One region of the Streptomyces sp. NPDC025651 genome, then DNA from elsewhere that is predicted to be linked to it. Evidence: riboswitches for the same ligand, from Rfam matches in the RefSeq annotation. Region 1 holds a riboswitch; each other region holds the start of a gene.
The links. A riboswitch is a leader RNA that binds a small molecule or an ion and turns the genes downstream of it on or off. The one in region 1 is predicted to bind cobalamin.
Positions count from the first base shown of each region.

Region 2: linked by a shared signal. The riboswitch ahead of ACZ4D5_RS12970 (energy-coupling factor ABC transporter permease) and the one ahead of ACZ4D5_RS20345 (ribonucleoside-diphosphate reductase subunit alpha) in region 1 are both predicted to bind cobalamin.
Region 3: linked by a shared signal. The riboswitch ahead of nrdD (anaerobic ribonucleoside-triphosphate reductase) and the one ahead of ACZ4D5_RS20345 (ribonucleoside-diphosphate reductase subunit alpha) in region 1 are both predicted to bind cobalamin.

Region 1 covers NZ_JBVHLZ010000005.1:212,407-220,065, reverse strand. The annotation lists gene ACZ4D5_RS20360 (CstA-like transporter-associated (seleno)protein) at 1-20, shown strand, start outside; gene ACZ4D5_RS20355 (DUF3311 domain-containing protein) at 141-395, shown strand; gene mctP (monocarboxylate uptake permease MctP) at 392-2,020, shown strand; cobalamin riboswitch at 2,171-2,294, shown strand; gene ACZ4D5_RS20345 (ribonucleoside-diphosphate reductase subunit alpha) at 2,424-4,817, shown strand; gene ACZ4D5_RS20340 (ribonucleotide-diphosphate reductase subunit beta) at 4,817-5,839, shown strand; gene ACZ4D5_RS20335 (bifunctional albaflavenone monooxygenase/terpene synthase) at 5,907-7,283, opposite strand; gene cyc1 (epi-isozizaene synthase) at 7,280-7,659, opposite strand, start outside.
Region 2 covers NZ_JBVHLZ010000003.1:160,051-167,709, reverse strand. The annotation lists gene ACZ4D5_RS12990 (PTS sugar transporter subunit IIAB) at 1-274, shown strand, start outside; gene ACZ4D5_RS12985 (PTS ascorbate transporter subunit IIC) at 341-1,909, shown strand; gene ACZ4D5_RS12980 (APH(3') family aminoglycoside O-phosphotransferase) at 2,049-2,852, shown strand; gene ACZ4D5_RS12975 (SMI1/KNR4 family protein) at 2,875-3,543, shown strand; cobalamin riboswitch at 3,703-3,886, shown strand; gene ACZ4D5_RS12970 (energy-coupling factor ABC transporter permease) at 3,917-4,630, shown strand; gene ACZ4D5_RS12965 (energy-coupling factor ABC transporter substrate-binding protein) at 4,630-5,019, shown strand; gene cbiQ (cobalt ECF transporter T component CbiQ) at 5,026-5,775, shown strand; gene ACZ4D5_RS12955 (energy-coupling factor ABC transporter ATP-binding protein) at 5,772-6,656, shown strand; gene ACZ4D5_RS12950 (hypothetical protein) at 7,029-7,659, shown strand, end outside.
Region 3 covers NZ_JBVHLZ010000003.1:118,468-126,126, reverse strand. The annotation lists gene ACZ4D5_RS12815 (carbon-nitrogen hydrolase) at 115-1,056, shown strand; gene alaS (alanine--tRNA ligase) at 1,296-3,941, opposite strand; gene tsaD (tRNA (adenosine(37)-N6)-threonylcarbamoyltransferase complex transferase subunit TsaD) at 3,997-5,058, opposite strand; cobalamin riboswitch at 5,247-5,393, shown strand; gene nrdD (anaerobic ribonucleoside-triphosphate reductase) at 5,372-5,923, shown strand; gene ACZ4D5_RS12795 (radical SAM protein) at 5,923-6,432, shown strand; gene ACZ4D5_RS12790 (DUF1272 domain-containing protein) at 6,538-6,723, shown strand; gene ACZ4D5_RS12785 (endo alpha-1,4 polygalactosaminidase) at 6,750-7,613, opposite strand; gene ACZ4D5_RS12780 (SGNH/GDSL hydrolase family protein) at 7,631-7,659, opposite strand, start outside.

The DNA of each region.
Region 1 (7,659 bases):
AGGGCTTCCGCTGCTGCTGAGCAGGCAACTCGCCCTGCCCACCCCTGTCCGTTATCCGGACAGGGGTTCCAAACCGCGAGACCGTGGCTTAGATTTCCCGCACGTTAAGCATGGGATGAGTGAGGGAACGGAGCCGCGATATGTCAGATGCGCCTGAAGTGAACAGACCGGTGGTCACGCCGGTCCGTGTGGTCATCGCAGCCTGCCTTGTCGCACCCTTCGTGGCAATGCTCTGGGTGAGTTCGTACGCGAAGATCGAACCGACCTTCATAGGCATCCCGTTCTTCTACTGGTACCAGATGCTGTGGGTGCTCATCTCGACGGCGCTCACGATGACCGCCTACAAGCTGTGGCAGCGTGACCAGCGCGCCCGCAAGGAAGGTGCGCGGTCATGAACGACGGGGTCAACGGCGTCGCGCTCGGCGTCTTCATATTCTTCTTCGTCGCGGTCACCGTCATGGGCTTCCTCGCCGCCCGCTGGCGCAAGGCCGAGAACGACCAGAGCCTGGACGAATGGGGCCTGGGCGGACGGTCGTTCGGCACCTGGGTCACCTGGTTCCTGCTCGGCGGCGACCTCTACACCGCGTACACCTTCGTGGCCGTCCCCGCGGCCATCTACGCGGCGGGCGCGGCCGGCTTCTTCGCCGTGCCGTACACGATCCTCGTCTACCCGCTGATCTTCACCTTCCTGCCGCGCCTGTGGTCGGTCTCGCACAAGCACGGCTACGTGACCACCTCCGACTTCGTGCGCGGGCGCTTCGGCTCCAAGGGGCTCTCCCTCGCGGTCGCGGTCACCGGCATCCTCGCCACGATGCCCTACATCGCGCTCCAACTGGTCGGCATCCAGGCCGTCCTGGACGTCATGGGCATCGGCGGCGGCCCCGACACCAACTGGTTCATCAAGGACCTGCCGCTGCTGATCGCGTTCGCCGTGCTTGCCGCGTACACGTACTCGTCGGGCCTGCGCGCGCCCGCCCTGATCGCGTTCGTGAAGGACGGCCTGATCTATCTCGTCATCGCCGTCGCGATCATCTACATCCCGATCAAGCTGGGCGGCTTCGACGACATCTTCGCCAAGGCGGGCGAGGCGTTCGGCGTGGTCAACGAGGACACCGGCAAGCCGCGCGGCGCCCTCGCGCCGCCCGAGGCCGGGCAGTGGACGTACGCGACGCTCGCGCTCGGCTCGGCCCTCGCGCTGTTCATGTACCCGCACTCGATCACCGCGACGCTCTCCTCGAAGAACCGCAACGTGATCCGCCGCAACACCACGATCCTGCCGCTGTACTCGCTGATGCTGGGCCTGCTCGCGCTGCTCGGCTTCATGGCGATCGCGGCCGGGGTCAAGGTCGACAACGGCCAGCTGGCGATCCCGCAGCTCTTCGAGGACATGTTCCCCGACTGGTTCACGGGCGTGGCCTTCGCCGCGATCGGCATCGGCGCGCTCGTGCCCGCCGCCATCATGTCCATCGCGGCCGCGAACCTGTTCACCCGCAACATTTACAAGGACTTCATCAAGCCCGACGCGACGCCCGAGCAGGAGACCAAGATCTCCAAGCTGGTCTCGCTGATGGTGAAGGTGGGCGCCCTCGTCTTCGTCCTCGGCATGGACAAGACGGTCGCGATCAACTTCCAGCTCCTGGGCGGCATCTGGATCCTGCAGACGATGCCCGCGCTGGTCGGCGGCCTGTTCACCCGGTGGTTCCACCGCTGGGCGCTGCTCGCCGGATGGGCGGTCGGCATGGTCTACGGCACACTGGCCGCGTACGGCGTCGCCTCGCCCACGCAGAAGCACTTCGGCGGCTCCTCCGACACCATCCCCGGCATCGGTGAGATCGGCTACATCGGCCTGACCGCGTTCGTCCTGAACGTGATCGTGACGGTGGTCCTCACCTTCGTCCTGAAGGCGCTGAAGGCCCCCGAGGGCGTCGACGAGACCTCCCCCGAGGACTACACCGCGGACGCGGGCGACAAGGGCGTCTCGGTCGAGCTCCCCACGGTGGGCGCGGGCTCCGGCCACTGACCTCGCACCACCGCCGAAGGGCCGCCGGGAGGATCCGGCGGCCCTTCGCCGTGTGTACGGGAGTTGACGTTCCGTGGCCCGCACCGGGCGGGCGGCCCCTCGCGACCGACACAAGATGTGGGCCTGCTTCAGAAACCCGGCACAAGATGTATGCTCGTGCTCGCTGTCGTCGCAGGGGAATCCGGTGCAAGTCCGGAACTGTCCCGCAACGGTGTATGTGTACGTCTTTGTCGTACCCGCAAGTCCGAGGACCTGCCGACAGTGCGCCCGAGCCGCCCGGCCCGGGCGCCGACCGTCCGGGCCTCGTGGAATGGGCCGGTGGACGCGGTGAGCCGCCCTGCCCGGGTGCGCCCGTGTGTGCCGTCCCCCTCCCCAGGCCCAGAGCCGAGCGAGGGAGAGCCACGTGACCATCGCGCCTGCCGAACCTGCGTCAGCGAAGACCGCGCCGACCGACGAGGGTACCGACGGGCCAGGGACCGCGCTGCTGCGCACCCTGACCGACCTCACCGCCGACCTCCCCGACGCCGACCCGGGACGGGTCGCCGCCGCCGCGCTGCGCGGCCGGTCGGCGAACGCCGACGAGGCGGAGCTGCGGGAGCTCGCCACCGAGGCGGCCGCGGGGCTCATCTCCGAGGACCCGGCGTACTCGAAGCTCGCCGCGAGGCTCCTGTCGATCGGCATCCGCGAGGAGGCGGCCACGCAGGGCGTGCGCTCCTTCACCGACTCCATCGCGGTCGGCCACCGCGAGGGCCTGATCGCCGACCGCACCGCGTCCTTCGTGACCGAGCACGCGGCCCGCCTCGACGCCCTGGTGGACAACGCGCTCGCGGACGGCGCCGACTTCCGCTTCGGCTACTTCGGCCTGCGCACCCTGCACAGCCGCTACCTCCTGCGCCACCCGATCACCCGGCAGGTCATCGAGACCCCGCAGCACTTCATGCTGCGCGTGGCGAGCGGCCTCGCGGAGGACGGGAGCGCCCGCGCCGTGGACGAAGTCGCCGCGCTGTACGGCCTGATGAGCCGCCTGGACTACCTGCCGTCCTCGCCGACGCTGTTCAACTCCGGCACCCGGCACCCGCAGATGTCCTCCTGCTACCTCCTCGACTCCCCGCTGGACGAGCTCGACTCGATCTACGACCGCTACCACCAGGTCGCACGCCTGTCCAAGCACGCGGGCGGCATCGGGCTCTCGTACTCCCGCATCCGTTCCAGAGGCTCGCTGATCCGCGGCACGAACGGGCACTCCAACGGCATCGTGCCGTTCCTGAAGACCCTGGACGCCTCGGTCGCCGCCGTGAACCAGGGCGGGCGCCGCAAGGGCGCCGCCGCGGTCTACCTGGAGACCTGGCACTCCGACATCGAGGAGTTCCTGGAGCTGCGCGACAACACCGGTGAGGACGCGCGCCGCACCCACAACCTCAACCTGGCGCACTGGATCCCCGACGAGTTCATGCGCCGGGTCGCCGCCGACCAGGACTGGTCGCTGTTCTCGCCGGCCGACGTGCCCGAGCTCGTCGACCTGTGGGGCGAGGAGTTCGACGCCGCCTACCGCAGGGCCGAGGCCGCCGGGCTCGCCAAGAAGTCCATGCCGGCCCGCGACCTGTACGGCCGCATGATGCGCACCCTCGCGCAGACCGGCAACGGCTGGATGACCTTCAAGGACGCCGCCAACCGCACCGCCAACCAGACCGCGGAGCCCGGCCACACCGTCCACTCCTCCAACCTCTGCACGGAGATCCTGGAGGTGACGGACGACGGGGAGACGGCCGTCTGCAACCTCGGCTCGGTCAACCTCGGCGCCTTCGTGGTCGACGGGGACATCGACTGGGAGCGGCTCGACGAGACCGTCCGCACCGCGGTGACCTTCCTCGACCGCGTCGTGGACATCAACTTCTACCCGACCGAGCAGGCCGGGCGCTCCAACGCCAAGTGGCGTCCGGTGGGCCTGGGCGCCATGGGTCTGCAGGACGTCTTCTTCCAGCTGAAGCTGCCCTTCGACTCCCCCGAGGCCCGCGCCCTCTCGACGCGCATCGCCGAGCGCATCATGCTCGCGTCGTACGAGGCGTCCGCGGACCTCGCCGAGCGCAACGGCCCGCTGCCGGCCTGGGAGAAGACCCGCACCGCGCGCGGCGTCCTGCACCCCGACCACTACGGCGTCGAGCTGACCTGGCCGGAGCGCTGGGCGGCCCTGCGGGAGCGCATCGCCACCACCGGCATGCGCAACTCCCTGCTCCTCGCCATCGCGCCGACCGCCACCATCGCGTCCATCGCGGGTGTCTACGAGTGCATCGAGCCGCAGGTCTCCAACCTCTTCAAGCGCGAGACGCTGTCCGGCGAGTTCCTCCAGGTCAACTCCTACCTGGTGGAGGAGCTCAAGCGGCTCGGCGTGTGGGACGCGCAGACCCGTGAGGCGCTGCGCGAGTCCAACGGCTCGGTGCAGGGCTTCGGCTGGGTGCCCGAGGAGGTCCGCGCGCTGTACCGCACGGCCTGGGAGATCCCGCAGCGCGGCCTGATCGACATGGCCGCCGCGCGCACGCCGTTCCTCGACCAGGCGCAGTCCCTGAACCTGTTCCTGGAGACGCCGACCATCGGCAAGCTCTCCTCGATGTACGCCTACGCCTGGCAGCAGGGCCTGAAGACCACGTACTACCTGCGCTCGCGCCCGGCGACGCGCATCGCCCGCGCGGCCGGCGGCACGTCCGCCACCGCCGCCGCCCCCGTCCCCCAGCAGGTGGCCGACCCCGACGCCGTCGCCTGCTCCCTGGAAAACCCCGAGTCCTGCGAGGCCTGCCAGTAATGTCCAGCACCACCAACGCCGAGAAGAACCTGCTCGACCCGGGCTTCGAGCTGACCCTGCGCCCCATGCGGTACCCGGACTTCTACGAGCGCTACCGGGACGCCATCAAGAACACCTGGACCGTCGAGGAGGTCGACCTCCACTCGGACGTCGCCGACCTCGCGAAGCTGTCGCCGGGCGAGCAGCACATGATCGGCCGTCTGGTCGCGTTCTTCGCGACGGGCGACTCGATCGTGGCGAACAACCTCGTGCTGACGCTGTACAAGCACATCAACTCCCCCGAGGCGCGGCTGTACCTGAGCCGTCAGCTCTTCGAGGAGGCCGTGCACGTCCAGTTCTATCTGACGCTGCTCGACACCTATCTGCCCGACCCGGAGGACCGCGCGGCCGCCTTCGCCGCCGTGGAGAACATCCCCTCCATCCGTGAGAAGGCGCAGTTCTGCTTCAAGTGGATGGACCACGTCGAGGAGATCGACCAGCTCCAGACGCAGGCCGACCGCCGTCGCTTCCTGCTGAACCTGATCTGCTTCGCGGCGTGCATCGAGGGCCTGTTCTTCTACGGTGCCTTTGCGTACGTCTACTGGTTCCGCTCGCGCGGTCTGCTGCACGGCCTCGCGACCGGCACCAACTGGGTGTTCCGCGACGAGACGATGCACATGAACTTCGCCTTCGAGGTCGTGGACACCGTCCGCAAGGAGGAGCCCGAGCTCTTCGACGACGCGCTCCAGGTCCAGGTCACGGACATGATCAAGGAGGCCGTCGAGGCGGAGCTCCAGTTCGGCCGCGACCTGTGCGGCGACGGCCTGCCGGGCATGAACACGGACTCGATGCGCGAGTACCTGCAGTGCGTCGCCGACCAGCGCCTGCAGCGCCTCGGCTTCGCGCCGGTCTACGGCTCGTCGAACCCCTTCTCCTTCATGGAGCTGCAGGGCGTGCAGGAGCTGACCAACTTCTTCGAGCGGCGGCCCTCCGCGTACCAGGTCGCCGTCGAGGGCTCGGTCTCCTTCGACGACGAGTTCTAGCCCTGGCGCAGCACTGTCTCGGTGTGCCCGCCCCGTTGAACGGGGGCGGGGCGGGCACACCGTCCGCTCAGCGCGGTTCGGCCCGCAGGGCGAGCCGCTTGGGGTGCAGGGTGATGCCGATCCGGGTTCCGGTGTCCGTCTCCCCGACGGGCGTGAGGCGCCACCTGGGGACCACCGTGCCGAGGATCAGGGCGAGTTCTGCCAGGCTGAAGTGGTCGCCCGGGCACTTTCGGTTGCCGACACTGAACGGCATCATCGCGAACTCCGGTACGTCGGCGGCGCGTTCCGGATTCCAGCGGTCCGGGTCGAACTCCAGGTGCCGCTCGAAGGAACGCGGGTCGCGCTGCATCGCGTAGACGCTGTAGACGATGTCGGCGTCCGCCGGAATGCGATAGCCGCCCAGATCGGTTTCGGCCACGGACCTGCGCGTGAATATCCAAGCCGCGGGTCGTATACGCATGGCCTCGGTGATGACATTGCGGAGGTGCCGCAGCTCCTTGAGGTCGGCGAATGTGATCGCGCGATCCGGGGCCACAGCATTTACCTCTTCAACCAACCGCCTTTCCTGCTCCGGGTGTTCGGTGAGCAGATGGAACGTCCACGCCAGCGTGGACGCCACATTCTCCGCACCGGCCACGACGAGGGAAACCACGTGGTCGTGGATCTCCTGGTCGGCTATGGGCTCCCCCGATTCGTCCCTGGCCCGCAGCAATTCCGCGAGCAGGTCGTCCGGGCCGCCGGGGCCGGCCGCGCGGCGCTCCGCGATGATCTCGTCGACCAGCGCGTGCAGATCGGCGAGCGCGTTCTCGAAGCGCCGGTTGGCCGGGGTCGGCACCCGGTACAGCGGTCCGACCGAGAGCACCATCCGGCGGTAGAGCCCCTCGAAGACCGTGTGCAGCGAGTCGGCGATGCGGTCCGCCTTCTCGCCGATCGAGTCGACCTCGAGGAGCGAGCGCGAGACGATGCGCACGGCCGTGCGGAACATCTCCGCGCTGACGTCCACCGTGCTGCCGGGGCGCCAGCGCTCCGCCGTGGCGCGTGCCTCCTGCTCCATGACCTTCGCGTAGTCCGCGATCCGCTCGGGCCTGAACGCGGGCTGCATCATGCGCCGTTGACGCCGGTGCAGCCTGCCGTTGCTGGTCGCGACGCCCTTGCCGAGGAGCACTTCGAGGGTGTCCCACAGCGGTCCGCCGACGATGTACTCGGGGCTCTTGAGCATGGCGCCGACGAGCGAGGGGTCGCAGACCGCGTACGCCGTCTTGGGCCCCAACCTGATCCGTACGAGATCTCCATGGTCCCGCAGGTCGGCGAGGAACCCGAGCGGGTCGCGCACGAGGTTCCAGGCGTGGCCGAGCAAGGGCACACCACCGCCCACGAGGGGCGGGGTGCGCAGCGGGCCCGGTCCTTGTGCGGCGGGCGCGGGTATCGCGGATTCGACGCTCATTCCTCACCTACCAGTTCGTTTTCCGCCAGGACGTCTTCCGACACATACGGGGGAAGGGACCTGTCGTCCCAGCTGTCCACCCGATATCGGCCGGATTCATGATGGAACCAGTACACGGAAGAGAACCAATTCCGCATGTTGAAGACGCATGATTTCACCGCGTCCGAGAGTTGCCTGCCCCGCAGACTTCCGTCCGCCAATTCCTCGGCGAGCAACAGCACTTCCGGCTCCGCCGCCAGGAAATCCGTGACGCAGCCCGTGACGCGCCGGTGCACTTCGCGCACTGCTTCTTCGAGCCGCATTCCCTCGTGGTGAATGAGGCTGATCCCGAGATTGTGCAGTTCGTCTCCCGCGAGTTCTTTCGGGAGCGAGCACA
Region 2 (7,659 bases), on a different contig from region 1:
CCTGACCGTGTGCGGCAACGGCGTCGGCACGAGCCTGTTCCTCAAGCAGACCGTCGAGGGCGTCCTGGACCGCTGGGGGTGGAGCGGATACGTCACCGTCGAGGCGACCGACACCATCTCGGCCAAGGGCAAGGCGAACGAGGCCGTCGCCATCCTCACCTCGCGGGAGATCGCGAGGACGCTCGGCGACGTCGGCGTACCGGTGAAGGTCGTCGAGGACTTCACCAGCGCGGCCGAGGCGGACCGCGTGCTCCGCGACACGTACGACGTCTGACGGCGCGAGGGCAGGAGAGCCGCGCGCGAGGGCAGCCGAGCCGCGGAGAACGGAGACGGAGAATTCATGGACTGGCTCGTGTCGATCGCGGAGTTTCTCGTCAACGAGATCCTCAGCCAACCCGCCTACCTCATCGGCCTCATCACGGCCGCGGGCCTGATCGCCCTGAAGAAGACGGCCGGGCAGATCGTCGGCGGCGCCATCAAGGCGACGCTCGGCTTCCTGCTCATCGGCGCGGGAGCCACCCTCGTCGTCGGCGCGCTGGCCCCGCTCGGTGAGATGATCCAGGGCTCCACCGGGGCGCACGGCGTGATCCCCACCAACGAGGCCATCGTCGGCATCGCCCAGCAGCAGTACGGCGCGCGCGTCGCCTGGCTGATGATCCTCGGCTTCGCGATCAGCCTGCTCCTCGCGCGCTTCACGCCGCTGCGGTACGTGTTCCTGACCGGCCATCACATGCTGTTCATGGCCACCCTGTTGACGATGGTCCTGGCGATCGCGGGCCGGTCGTCATGGGTCGTGGTGGTCGTCGGCGGCGTACTCCTCGGCATTCTGCTGGTGGCCATGCCCGCCTTCGCGCACCCCTGGACCAAACGCGTCACCGGCAACGACAGCGTGGCGATCGGGCACTTCGGGACGGCCGGGTACGTCGCGGCGGGCGCCACCGGGCAGTTGGTGGGCCGCCGCAGCCGCAGCACCGAGGAGATGAACCTCCCCGAAGGGCTGCGCTTCCTGCGCGACTCGATGGTCGCGACCGCCCTGTCCATGGTGCTCATCTACCTGATCATGTCGCTGGTCTTCCTGGGCAAGGTCGGCAAGGAGGAGGCGTTCAAGGCGTTCGGCGACGACGGGGCGGCGGGCGCGAGCGGCGTCGGCGACTACGTCATGCAGTCGGTCATGCAGGGCCTGCAGTTCGGCATCGCCGTCGCCGTGATCCTCTTCGGCGTCCGCACGATCCTCGGCGAACTCGTCCCGGCCTTCCAGGGCATCGCGCGGAAGCTGGTGCCCGGTGCGGTGCCCTCGCTGGACGCGCCCATCGTCTTCCCCTACGCCCAGAACGCCGTCCTGATCGGCTTCATCTCCAGCTTCATCGGCGGTCTCGTCAGCCTCGGCCTGCTCGCCTGGGTCTTCCACCCGGCCTTCGGTCTGGCGCTCGTCCTGCCCGGCCTGGTCCCGCACTTCTTCACGGGCGGCGCGGCCGGTGTCTACGGCAACGCGACCGGCGGCCGGCGCGGCGCGGCCCTCGGCGCCTTCGTCAACGGCGTCCTCATCACCTTCCTGCCCGCCCTGCTCCTGAAGGTCCTCGGCGCCTTCGGCGAGGAGAACACCACGTTCGGAGACGCCGACTTCGGCTGGTTCGGCACGCTCATCGGCTACGCGGCCAAGGCGGGCGAGGCCGGCGGGATCGTCCTGATGCTGCTGATCGGGGCGGCGATCCTGTTCGGCGCGATCGTCGTCCAGAAACGGGTCGTGGAGACCGGCTGGGACCCCGGCGCCCACCGCGACGCCCTGCTGCCTCCGGACGAGGTCCTGACGCCGGGTCCCGCCCAGGCCGCCGCCGGTTCCCCGGTGACGTACGCGAAGATCGCACCGCCGCGCGGGGCACCGAAGCCGCCTCCGCCGCCGGGCAGTTGACCCTCGCGCCAGGAGGCAGGTCCGGCGTCGCTCCTCGACCGGGGCACCCAAGTCCCGACCGGACGCCCAAGCCCCTGGAGCGAGGGGAGAGCCGGGAATATTGACTGGGGGACGCGGCGGACCGCCTGCCATCATGCCGATCATGAGCAGCGATCTGCGGCGGAGGTATGCCGCGTACCGATGGACCCGCGCGTCGGACGGCGCGTCGGGCGCCGAGGTGCACCACCTCACCGGAGCGGGTGCCCCCGACCTGTACGTGAAGGCCGCCCCCGTCACGTACGACGGCTCACCCCTGGACCTGTCGGGCGAGGCCGACCGCCTGGCCTGGCTGGCCGGGCGGGGCATCCCCGTGCCGCGCATCGTCGAGCGCGGCGCCGACGAGCGAGCGGCGTGGCTGGTGACCGAGGCGGTGCCCGGCAGGCCGGCGTCCGACGAGTGGCCCGAGGAGCAGCGGTCCGCGGTGGCCGATTCACTCGCCGGGCTCGCCGCCGCCCTGCACCGACTGCCCCTGGAGGACTGCCCGTTCGACCGTTCGCTCGCGGTCACGATGGAGCAGGCCGCGCGCAACACGGCCGAGGGCCTCGTGGACCTGGACGACCTCGACGAGGAGCGCGCCGGATGGACCGGGCGGCGCCTCCTCGACGAACTGCGCCGCACCCGCCCGGCGACGGAGGACCTGGTGGTCACCCACGGCGACTTCACTCCGGAGAACGTCCTGCTCGACCCGGACACCTGCCGCGTCACCGGAGTCGTCGACGTCGTCCGCCTCGGCAGGGCGGACCGCCACATCGATCTCGCCGTCGTCCTGCGGGAGTTGGCCACCGAGGAGGATCCGTGGTTCGGCGCCGCGTACGCGGAGCGGTTCCTCGCGCGATACGGCGAGCACGCGGCGGTCGACAAGGAGAAGCTGGACTTCTACCAGCTGCTCGACGAGTTCTTCTGATCCTTGCGAATACTGTGGGCGGATGTCTGATCGAACGGATGACGTGGGCGAGGCCGAGCGGGTCACCGCCGCGGTCACCGCCGCCTGGCAGCAGCTGACCGGCTGGCTGAGGGTGCACGCACCCACCTCGTACGCCTCTCTGCTGCCGCCCGCCCCGGAGGAGGAGATCCGCGCCGCCGAGGATGCGTCGAGGCACTGCCTCGGGTACGGGCTGCCCGTGGAACTGGTCGCCCTGTGGCGGCTGTGCGGTGGTGTGGAGCACCAGTACATCGAGGAGAACGAGGACGAGGGGGAGGTCGGATCCGGGGCCTTCCTCCCGGACGGGATCCTCTTGGCCCCCGCCGACGCGGTGCGCCCGCGGCTTCCCGGATACGGGGAGCCGCGCGACTACTGGGACGGCGCCCGGGTCGTGCCGTGGCTCACGTGCGACGAGGCCGGGCCCGAGTACGGCCAGTACGCGTCCGCGGCCGGTGTCGGCGGCTGGACGACGATGGACGGCCCCGCGACGGAGAACCCGGCCCATCCGTCGATCGCCGCCTATCTGGAGAGGGTTCACCGCACCTTGACCGTGGGACCCGCCGACCTGATGGGCCGCGACGTCCCCGGCACCGTCTGGGGCTGTCTCGTCTGGGACGACCCGGACGATCCGTCGCTGGACGACGCCCTCCCGTACTGGACGCCAGTCCACTGAGCGAGCAGGGCCCCCACCCCGAGGGTGGGGGGCCCTGGACGTTCGGGGCCGCAGCTCCTACGCATGGCCTCTGAGCAGGGGCGTACGCGGTGGTGGTGTGCGCTCGGGCGTGCCACCGCTGCGACCGCCGTGCAAGTTGTCAGGCAGATCAGTTGCGCACTAGTGTCACCACGCCTTGGTGAACGGGAAATCCGGTGTGATGCCGGTGCGGCCCTCGCCACTGTGATCGGGAAGTCCGGCTCCAGCCCTCGCGGCAGCCACTGGGTGCGCACGCACCCGGGAAGGCGGAGTCCGGTCGGTACGACCCGTCAGCCAGGAGACCGGCCAAGGCGCGTTGTCCATCCACGAGGTGCTGGAGAGGGTCTGCTGAGCCATGCACATAGCCGAGGGTTTCCTCCCGCCGGCGCACGCGATCGCCTGGGGCGTAGCGTCCGCGCCGTTCGTCGTCCACGGAGTCCGCTCCCTGACGCGTGAAGTCAAGGAACACCCGGAGAGCACCCTGCTCCTGGGCGCGTCCGGTGCCTTCACCTTTGTCCTGTCCGCCCTGAAGATCCCGTCCGTGACGGGCAGTTGCTCGCACCCCACGGGAACCGGGCTCGGAGCCATCCTGTTCCGGCCACCGATCATGACGGTGCTCGGCACCATCACCCTGCTCTTCCAGGCCCTGCTGCTCGCCCACGGTGGGCTCACCACGCTGGGCGCCAACGTGTTCTCCATGGCGATCATCGGGCCCTGGGCCGGATACGCCGTCTACCGGCTCCTCAAGCGGTACGACGTGCCGCTGATGGTCGCCGTGTTCTTCGGCGCGTTCGTCGCCGACCTGTCGACGTACTGCGTCACCAGCGTCCAGCTGGCCCTGGCCTTCCCCGACCCCAGCAGCGGATTCATCGGCGCCCTGGGCAAGTTCGGAGGCATCTTCGCCGTCACGCAGATCCCCCTCGCCGTCAGCGAGGGACTCCTCACCGTCCTGGTGATGCGGCTGCTCGTGCAGTCCAGCAAGGGCGAGCTGACGCGGCTCGGCGTGCTGCTGCAGGGCAAGCGGCCGGCCGCGGAGAAGCAGGAGACGAAGACGGAGGCCAGCGCCTGATGAACCGCAACACGAAGATCAACATCCTGCTCCTCGCCGTCGTCGCCGCGCTCGCGGTGTTCCCGCTGGTGTTCGGCCTCGGCGACCACAAGGAGGAGCCGTTCACCGGTGCCGACGCGCAGGCCGAGACGGCGATCACCGAGATCGAGCCGGACTACGAACCGTGGTTCTCGCCGCTGTACGAACCGCCGTCCGGTGAAGTCGAATCCGCGCTGTTCGCCCTCCAGGCGGCCATCGGCGCCGGCGTCCTCGCGTACTACTTCGGGCTGCGCCGAGGGCGACGCCAGGGGGAGGAGCGTGCGCTGAGGTCGCAGGACGCGCCGAAGGAGGACACCGCCGAACGGCAGGGCGACGCGGTGGACGCCCGGTCCGACCACGAACAGGTCTGATCGGGCGTGCTGCCCATCGACGCGGCGGCGCACAGCAGTCACTGGCGCCGCCGTCACCCCGTCGACAAGGCCGTACTCGGGCTCGGGCTCACCGTCCTCGCGATCTCCCTGCCGCCCTGGCCGGGAGCCGCCCTGGTGGTGGTCGCCGCACTCGCCGTGCTGCTCGGGCCCGCGGGCGTGCCGCCCCGCAAACTGTGGCGCGCCTACCGGGTGCCGCTCGGCTTCTGCGTCACCGGCGCCCTGACCCTCCTCGTCCAACTCGGCGGCCCCGACGGCTTCGTGGCGCTCGCCGACGACGGCCCCGCGCGCGCGGGCGGTCTGCTCCTGCGGACCTCGGCGGCCTCGCTCGGCGTGCTCCTCTTCGCCTTCACCACACCGATGTCGGACCTGCTGCCCCGCCTGGTGAAGGCCGGCGTGCCCGCACCGGTCGTGGACGTGGCGCTGGTGACGTACCGGATGAGCTTCCTGCTCCTGGACTCCATGAGTCGCATCCGGCAGGCGCAGGCGGCCCGGCTCGGCCACACCACGCGGGCCGCCACCTGGCGCTCGCTCGCGGGCCTCGGCGCCACCGCGTTCGTGCGGGCCTTCGACCGGGCGAGCCGGCTGCAGGCCGGGCTCGCCGGACGCGGCTACGACGGCACCCTGCGGGTCCTCGTGCCCGAGGCCCGGATCTCGCGGGCCTTCGTCGCGGCTAGCGCGGCGCTGCTCGTGGGCCTCGCGGCCCTCACCCTCGTACTCGAAAGGTTCCTGCCATGAGCGAGCCGCGTGCCCTTCGCGAGCCGGGCGCCCCCAGCGGGCCGAGCGGCCCCCTGGTCTCCCTGCGTGCGGCCTCGTACGCGTACGAGGAAGGCCCCACCGTGCTGAGCGGCCTGGACTTCGACGTCGTGGAGGGCCGGGCCCTCGCGCTGCTCGGGCGCAACGGCAGCGGCAAGACCACGCTGATGCGGCTGCTCAGCGGCGGACTGCGCCCGGACGTCGGCGAGTTGACGGTCGAGGGCGCGCGTGTGACGTACGACCGCAAGGGGCTGACGCGGCTGCGCACCACGGTGCAGCTCGTCGTCCAGGACCCGGACGACCAGCTGTTCGCCGCCTCGGTCGAACAGGACGTGTCCTTCGGTCCGTTGAACCTGGGGCTGCCCGACGCGGAGGTCCGGGCCCGGGTCGCCGAGGCGCTCGCCGCGCTCGACATCACCGCCCTGGCCGACCGCCCCACCCATCTGCTCTCCTACGGGCAGCGCAAGCGGACCGCCATCGCGGGCGCGGTGGCGATGCGTCCCCGCGTGCTGATCCTCGACGAGCCGACCGCTGGCCTCGACCCCGACGGCCAGGAGCGTCTCCTGGCCACGCTGCAGCGGCTGCGCGACGCGGGGACCACCGTGGTCATGGCGACCCACGACGTGGACCTGGCGCTGCGCTGGGCCGACCACGCCGCGCTGCTCACGCCCTCCGGGGTGCGGACCGGGCCGGTGGCCGAGATGCTGGCCCACCGCGACCTGCTGACGCAGGCGGGGCTGCAGCTGCCGTGGGGGATCGCGGTGGCGGAGCTGCTGCGGGCGCACGGTCTCGTCGCCGGGAGCGGGGAAGAGCCCCGCACACCCGAGGAGTTGGCGTCCATCGCGGCACGCGGCGGCCGGTGACGGCTCGTCCTGCGACCACGGTCTGTCCAGTGATCATGGTTACAGCCCGAAGGGCTGGCAGGTCCGGTCCGCCGGGCGTACTCTTCGCAATGCTTCGTCTGTTGACGAAGTGACAACTGAATGCATGCGCGACTGGGGAAAGCCGGTGGGAATCCGGCACTGACCTGCAACCGTGAGCGGCGCTCGACGCCGTGAGTCGGATCGCCCGGCGCGCCATGTGCACTGCTTCTCACTGTCATGGTCTGCAGCGTGGAGCCCTGAGCCCCTGGTTCATCGGCCCCTGCCGCTTCCGCACGGAACGCGCGTCAGGGGTTTGTTGTGCGGCACGGGCGTTCGGGGTCCGTGCGCGGGCCCCGGCCCGAAGGACCCGAAATGGCCCGTGCGACACGCGTGTTCGCCGCCGCGCTCGGCTTGCTCCTGTCCGCCGTCGCCCTCGGCGTCGGCGCGGCACCGGACACGGCGCACGCCCTGGACGCGCGACGCGGCAGGGCCGGATTCTGTCCGAACGGCAACGGCGTGACCGTGGTGGTGGACTTCCGCGAGCTGGGCGGTACGACCCTCGTGCGCTGCGCGGTGGGCAGCCAGGCCAGCGGGCTCGCCGCGCTGAAGGCGGCCGGCATCGACGTGACCGGCACCAACAGGTGGGGCGAGTCGTTCATCTGCCGCCTGGAGGGCAAGCCCGGCACCGGTCGTGAGCCGTGCATCGACACCCCGCCGACCAAGGCGTACTGGTCCTACTGGCACGCCCCCAACGGCGGCGCCTGGACCTACAGCCAGCAGGGCGCGACCTACCGCACCCCGCCGAACGGCAGCTTCGAGGGCTGGTCGTTCTCCCTCAACCGCGAGGCGGACGAGGCGCCTTCGCCGCGGGTGGCGCCCCGGCGGCCCGCGGGTGGCGGCTCCTCCGGCTCGGGCGGTTCGGGAGGTTCGGGTGGGTCCGGAGGCTCCGGTCCCATCGGTGGAGGCGGCAACTCCGGTGGGGGAGCGGGCGGTTCACCGGGCG
Region 3 (7,659 bases), on a different contig from region 1:
CCGCATGGCTGCTTCGCGGCCCACTCTTCTTACTTGGGTGGTGCCGTAACACGCCCCCACGACGGCGCGGCCCGGTGCCGTGCCGCCCCCTCCCCGTACCCGTCTGGAATCGCCATGCGTCTGATCACCGCGTACAACCCGCCCGCGTCCCCGACCCGGACCCGCCCCGCCGAACGGGCCCCGCTGCGCGTCGCCGCCGTGCAGCAGCGCTGGCACCGCGACCCCGCCGAGCACCGCGCGGGCCTGCTCGAAGGGATCCGGCTCGCGGCGGCCGAGGGCGCGCGGGTGGTGTGCCTGCAGGAGTTGACGCTGTCCCCGTACTTCGCGGTCGTCCGCAAGGCCGACCACCCGGCGCCCGCCGAGCCCGAGGACCTGACGACGGGGCCGACCTTCACCTTCGCCGCGGAGGCCGCCCGCGAGCACGGCGTGTACGTCCATGCCTCGCTGTACGAGAAGGCCGCGGCGCCCGGCGGCGAGGACGACGGCCTCGGCTACAACACGGCGATCCTCGTCGCCCCCGACGGCACCCTCGCCCAGCGGACCCGCAAGACCCACATCCCGGTCTCCGAGGGCTACTACGAGGACCACTGGTTCCGTCAGGGCCCGGCCGAGGACGCCTTCCCGCTGGTGAAGGTCGACGAGGCGAACTTCGGCCTGCCGACCTGCTGGGACCAGTGGTTCCCGGAGCTGGCCCGCGCGTACTCCCTGGCCGGTGCCGACGTCCTCGTCTACCCGACCGCCATCGGCTCCGAGCCCGGCCACCCCGGCTTCGACACCCAGCCGATCTGGCAGAAGGTCATCACCGGCAACGCCATCGCCAACGCCACCTTCATGATCGTGCCGAACCGCATCGGCGCCGAGAACGGCCTGACCTTCTACGGCAGCTCGTTCATCGTCGACCCCTACGGCCGCGTCCTCGCCCAGGCCCCGCGCGACGAGCCCGCGGTCCTGGTGGCCGACCTGGACCTCGACGCCCGCCGCGACTGGCTGGAGCTGTTCCCGTTCCTGGCCACCCGCCGCCCCGACGCGTACGCGCCGCTCACGGCGACGGACTGAGGCCCGGAGCCGGTTCGAGAGGGGAGATCCGAGAGGGGAGATCCGAGAGGGGAGATCCGAGAGGGGAGCACGTGGCGGAGGCCACGAGCTCCCCTCCGACGGCTTCGGGGCCGGCGGACGAGGCGATGCGGAGATCTCTTCGACGGCCTCGACGCCCGCCGCGTGCCGCCGCGTGCCGACGCGGGTCAGGACGGGCCGGTCCGCACGGGCGGCGACGGCCGCCGTCCGCCGTCCCGGGCTCAGCGCCCGGCGACGAAGCCCGGCAGGTCCGTCAGGATCGTCTTCAGGTCCGCGGGGGCGACGCCGCCGCCCTGGGCGATCTCCGGGGAGCCGCCGCCCCGGCCCGCGAGGAGCTGCTCGACCATGGCGCCCGCGGCGAGGCCCGCCGCGCGGGCCGGGGCGTTGACGGTCAGGACGAGGCCGCCCGCGGTGTTGGCGACGGCCACCACGCCGGGGCGTTCGTGCGGGAGGCGGTCGCGGACCGCCAGTGCCAGGGCGCGGGCCTCGGCGGCCGTGCCGTCCACGGTCTCGGTGACCACCAGCGTGCCGCCCGCCTCGACGGCGCGGCCCGCCAGGTCGCCCGCGCGGGCCGCCGTGGCGCGGTCCTTGAGGCGGGCGTTCTCCCGGTCGGCGGCCTTGAGCCGGTCGAGCAGGCCCGCGATCCTCTCGGGCAGCTCGGCGCGCGGCGCGCCCAGCTGCTCGGCGATCCGGGACACCAGGTCCCGCTCACGGGCCAGATAGCCGAAGCCCTCGATGCCGACAGCCGCCTCCAGACGGCGCATCCCCGCGCCGACCGAGGACTCGGCGGTCAGGGCGACCGTGCCGATCTGCGCGGCGCGCTCGACGTGGGTGCCGCCGCACAGCTCGCGCGACCAGGCCCCGCCGATCTCGACGACCCGCACCTTCTCGCCGTACGTCTCGTCGAAGAGGGCGAGCGCGCCGATCTCCTTGGCCTCGGGCAGCGTCATCCAGCGCACGCCGACCGGCAGGTCACGGCGCAGCGCGCGGTTGGCGGCCTCCTCGACGTCGCCCCGGACGGCCGCGGAGAGGGCGCCGCGCCAGGGGAAGTCCAGGCGGAGGTAGCCCGGCCGGTTGTAGGAGCCGGACTGCAGGGCGGTGGGGCCGAGCACCTCGCGCAGGGCGGCGTGCAGGACGTGGGTGCCGGAGTGGGCCTGCCGGGCACCGAGCCGCCACTCGGGGTCGACGGCGGCGACCACGGGGTCCCCGACGGCGAGTGCACCGGCGGTCACCCGCACCCGGTGCACCACGAGACCGGGCAGCGGCCGCTGGACGTCGATGACCTCGGCCTCCCCGGACGCCCCGGAGATCCGGCCCGCGTCGCTGTCCTGGCCGCCCGACTCGGCGTAGAAGGGGGAGCGGTCCAGGACCACGGTGGCGAGCTCGCCCTCGCGCGCCACCGGAACCGTGCCCTCGGCCCCGAGCACGGCGAGGACCGACGACTCGGTCGTCAGCGTCTCCCAGGCCCGCCAGTCGGTCGGGCCGTGCGCGTCCAGGACGGCCCGCAGCGCCGACGTGTCCGTCGCGCCACCGGACTTGCGGGCGCGCGCGTCGGCGCGGGCCCGCTCCCGCTGCTCGTTCATCAGCGCGGTGAAGCCCTCGCGGTCGACCTCGACGCCCTGCTCGGCGGCCATCTCCAGGGTGAGGTCGATGGGGAAGCCGTAGGTGTCGTGGAGCAGGAACGCCTGCGCGCCGGGCAGCGAACGGCCGCCGTCCTCCTTGACCTTGGCGACCGCCGTGTCCAGCACGGTGGTGCCCTGCTTGAGGGTGGCGCGGAAGGCGTCCTCCTCGCCGTACGCCTGGTCGGCGATGCGGGCGAAGCCGTCGGTCACCTCGGGGTAGCCGGGCGCCATGCAGTCACGCGCCACGGTCAACAACTCGGGCAGCGCGGGATCGTGGAAGCCGAGCTGACGCATGGCCCGCACCGAGCGCCGCAGGATGCGCCGCAGGACGTAGCCGCGCCCCTCGTTGCCCGGGGCGGTGCCGTCGGCGAGCAGCATGAGGGCGGTGCGCACGTGGTCGGCGACCACGCGGAGCCGCACGTCGGACTGCGGATCGGCGCCGTAGCGGACGCCGGCGATCTCGGCCGCGCGGTCGAGGACGGGGCGCGTCTCGTCGATCTCGTAGAGGTTGTCCTTGCCCTGCAGGAGCGTCGCCATCCGCTCCAGGCCCATGCCGGTGTCGATGTTGCGGCGGGGCAGCTCGCCCAGGATCGGATAGCCGGACTTGCCGGGCCCCTCGCCGCGCTCGTACTGCATGAAGACGAGGTTCCAGAACTCCATGTACCGGTCCTCGTCGACCGCGGGCCCGCCCTCGCGGCCGAGCGCGGGGCCGCGGTCGTAGTACAGCTCCGAGCACGGCCCGCAGGGCCCCGGCACCCCCATGGACCAGAAGTTGTCCTCGTCGCCCCGCGCCACGATCCGCTCGTCGGGCAGCCCTGCCACCTCGCGCCAGATCGCGCGGGCGTCGGCGTCGGAGTGGTGGACGGTCACCCAGATCCGCTCCGGATCGAGCCCGTAACCGCTCTCGTTCCGCGCCGCGGTGGACAGCTCCCAGGCGTAGGCGATCGCCTCCTCCTTGAAGTAGTCGCCGAGGGAGAAGTTGCCGTTCATCTGGAAGAACGAGCCGTGCCGCGTGGTCTTGCCGACCTCTTCGATGTCCAGGGTGCGGATGCACTTCTGCACGCTGGTGGCGCGCGGCCACGGCGCCTGCTGCTCCCCGGTGAGGTACGGCTTGAACGGCACCATGCCCGCGTTGACGAACAGCAGGGTCGGGTCCGGGGTGGGCAGTGGAGCGCTGGGCACGACCGTGTGGCCGCGCGCGGCGAAGAAGTCGAGGAAGCGGCTGCGGATGTCGGCGGTACGCAAGGTGGGTCTGCTCCGTGGGTCGGTGCGTCAGAGGGTCGTTCTCACCGGGCGATGCTCAGACGGGGAGAGGGGCGGCGGGACGGGCCAGTGGGGTCAGCGAGGCGTACTCCAGTGGCGCCGACGGGTCGATGGACACGTTCAGCGGCGCGGGCTCGGCACCGGCGCGCACGAGCTGGTCGCCGACGGCCGCGATCATCGCGCCGTTGTCGGTGCACAACGTCATGGGCGGCACGCGCAGTTCGAGCCCGGCCGCGGCGCACCGCTCCTCCGCCAGGGCCCGCACCCGCGAGTTCGCCGCCACGCCGCCCACCACGATCAGCGTCCGCACGTCGTACGCGCGGCAGGCCGCGAGGGCCTTGCGGGTCAGCACGTCCGCGACGGCCTCCTGGAGCGCGGCGGCGCCGTCGGCGACCGACGGCTCCGCGCCGCGCAGGCGGTGCTGCTCCACCCAGCGCGCCGCGGCCGTCTTGAGCCCGGAGAAGGAGAAGGCGTACGGATCGTCGCCGGGCCGGGTGAGCGGGCGGGGGAAGGCCACGGCCTTCGGGTCGCCGTCCCGTGCCGCGCGGTCGATCGCGGGGCCGCCCGGGTAGGGCAGGCCGAGGATCCTTGCGACCTTGTCGAAGCACTCGCCGGCGGCGTCGTCCAGGGTGTCGCCCAGGTGCAGGATCGGCTCGCGCACCAGGTCCCGCACGAGGAGCAGCGAGGTGTGGCCGCCCGAGACGATCAGCACCACGCACGGCTCGGGCAGCGGGCCGTGTTCGAGGGTGTCCGCGGCGACGTGCCCGGCCAGGTGGTGCACCCCGTACAGCGGGACGTCGGCGGCGTAGGCGAGGGTCTTGGCGCCGGCCAGGCCCACCTGCAGCGCGCCCGAGAGGCCGGGCCCCGTGGTGACGGCGACCGCGTCGATCTGGGCGAGGCGCAGGCCCGCCTGGTCCAGGGCCTCGCGCACGACGGGGTTGAAGGAGTGCAGATGGGCGCGGGCCGCGATCTCCGGCACGACCCCGCCGAACCGCGCGTGCTCGTCCATGCTCGACGCCACCACGTGCGCGATCAGCTCGCCGTCGCGCACGATCCCCGCGCCGGTCTCGTCGCAGGACGACTCGATTCCCAGGACCACAGGTCCGCCCACTGCACATCTCCTTCTGCGTTATTGCTGCAACTGCAATATATGTGCAATAAGGCTCGGGTCGGAGGCCGCGTATCTGCGGCAAGGGGTCGGCGGGAGTCCGCCGGTCCCAAAGCCCCGCCCTTGAGGCCGAACGTCACCCACCATGTCGTGCCCGGCATGTCGGCCATTCCGCCAGATGTAGTGTTTCGCCAGTCGGTTCGGCGGACGTCATCGGACGGCCGCCGAGGCAACAGGGAACCCGGTGCGAACCCGGGGCTGCCCCGCAACGGTGAGCGGCCGCACAGCGGCCCGAGCCCGACACCTGCCGACAGCCTCCCGCACGGATGGTGGAGTCCAGGACCGGACCGGCCACCTCTGCAACCTGGAGGCGACCCCGGCCGAGGGCACCACCTACCGGTTCGCCAGGGAGGACAGGCGCCGCTTCCCCGCGATCCTCCAGGCCGGCACGGACGAGCACCCCTACTGCACCAACTCCACACAGCTGCCCGTCGGTTGGACCGGCGACCCGTTCCAGGCGCTGGAGGCGCAGGACGAACTGCAGACCAAGTACACCGGCGGCACCGTCCTGCACCTCCACATGTCCGAGCGGATCTCCGACGCCCGGGCCTGCCGCGCCCTCGTGCGGCGCTCGCTGGAACGCTTCTCGCTGCCCTGCCTGGCCGTGACCCCGACCTTCTCGATCTGTCCCGGCCACGGCTACCTCGCGGGCGAGCAGGCCAACTGCCCGAGCTGCGGCGGCACATGCGAGGTCTGGACGCGGGTCATGGGCTACCACCGGCCCGTGACGTCCTTCAACGTCGGCAAGAAGGGCGAGCACGCCGAACGCGTGCACTTCCGGGAAGCGGCGGCGTGATGCGCGTCGGCGGCTGGGCGCGCCTTTCCAGCTGCGACTGGCCGGGGATGCTGACCACCACCGTGTTCTGCCAGGGCTGCCCGTGGCGCTGCGGCTACTGCCACAACCCCGGGCTGTTGGACGGCGTGGTGTTCTCCGGCTGCGAACCGCTGCTGCAGGCCGGACTCGCGCGGGCCATGCGCGAGGTGCGCGCGCTCGGGTTCGGTGTCGGGCTGCACACGGGCGGCGCCTTCCCGCGCCGCTTCGCCGCGCTCCTGGAAGCCGGACTGCTCGACTGGGTGGACTGCGACGTCGAGGCGGCCCCGGACGCGTACGACCGTGTCACCGGCGCCCGCAACAGCGCGCCGCCCGCGCTGCGCAGCCTGCGGCTCCTGCGGGACTCCGGAGTGGCGCACCAGCTGCGGACGACCGTGGACCCCGAACTCCTGGACGGCGCCGACGTCATGGAGCTGCGGGGGTGGCTGGCGGGGGAGGGACTGGACGGGCACGTGTGGCAGGAGGCGCGGTGAGGTGGCCCGATCGTAAAGATCTCTGGCTCTCCCGGACGCTTTCCGGCAGGCGGCGGACACGGAGGATGGAGGTCTGGATCCGAGAGGGCTTGGAGAGGACGATCAATGGCTCTGGAGATGCGCGACCGCTGCGAGCGGTGCGAGGAAGCGGCCCTGCCGCACGACGCGCCCGCCCGCATCTGTTCCTACGAGTGCACCTTCTGCGTGCCGTGTGCCGACGCCATGCGGGACGTCTGCCCCAACTGCGGGGGCGAGCTGGTCACCCGCCCCCGCCGCGCGGTGGCCGCCTGAGGCCGTGCCACTGCCGTCGGCCGGTGTCAGCAGTGCCGGTACACGTATCCGTCCTCGTCGGCGGGGCGCACGTCACGGTCGCGCAGGGTGATGGACAGGCCCTTGCCCCAGGTGCGGCAGGCGGCGTCGAAGTCCTTCTTCTCGTACTCGACGTCGAAGACCTTCCCGTCGTACGCGGACCTGAAGTCGGAGCACTCCTTGTAGGCGGCGCACTCCTCGGTCACGGCGAAGTCGAAGCCGATCCGGTCGTGCCGACCGAGGAGGTCGGTGGTGTTCTTCTGGGCGATGGCCAGGCCCCGGTCGTGGGCGCGGCGCGCCAGGAGCTCGGCGAAGGCCGCCGCGTCGTCGGGGGTGAGGCGGCCGTCGGAGCGCTCGTAGGAGTCGAGGTTGTCGGGCTCGACCGCGTCGAAGCCGGACTCGGCACAGCCGTCGATCCACTTGCCGACGATCGCGGCGAGCCGCGTGCGCTTCTCGGCGGTGGAGATGTCCAGCAGGGGCTCCTGCCAGTCCTCGTCGACGACCGGCTCCCCCTCGTCGTCGCGGAGGATCAGCTCGGGGTGCTCGCGCTCCCACCAGCGCGCGGCGTCCTTGCCGGGCTGGGCCTGGAAGGCGTTGACGTAGCAGATGTTGTAGAGGCCCCGGACGGGTTCGGCGGTGCGGTCGCGCGAGACGGCGCGCACCTTCGACGGGGGCGGGTAGGGGCCGCCGAGCTGGTAGTCGAAGGAGGCGTCGACGGGCGGCTGCCGGATCCGTTCGGCTTCGCCGCCCTCCTCGCCCTCGCCGCCTGACGAGCAGGCGGCGAGGGCGAGGAGCAGCGCGACGGCGACTTTGGCGCGCACGACGCCGTTCGTCCGCGAGGGGCGGTCTTTCCTGGTCTTGATCCCGATCACCTGACCAGGGTCGCAGGTCAGGGAAGGTTCAGAACCTTCTGCGTCT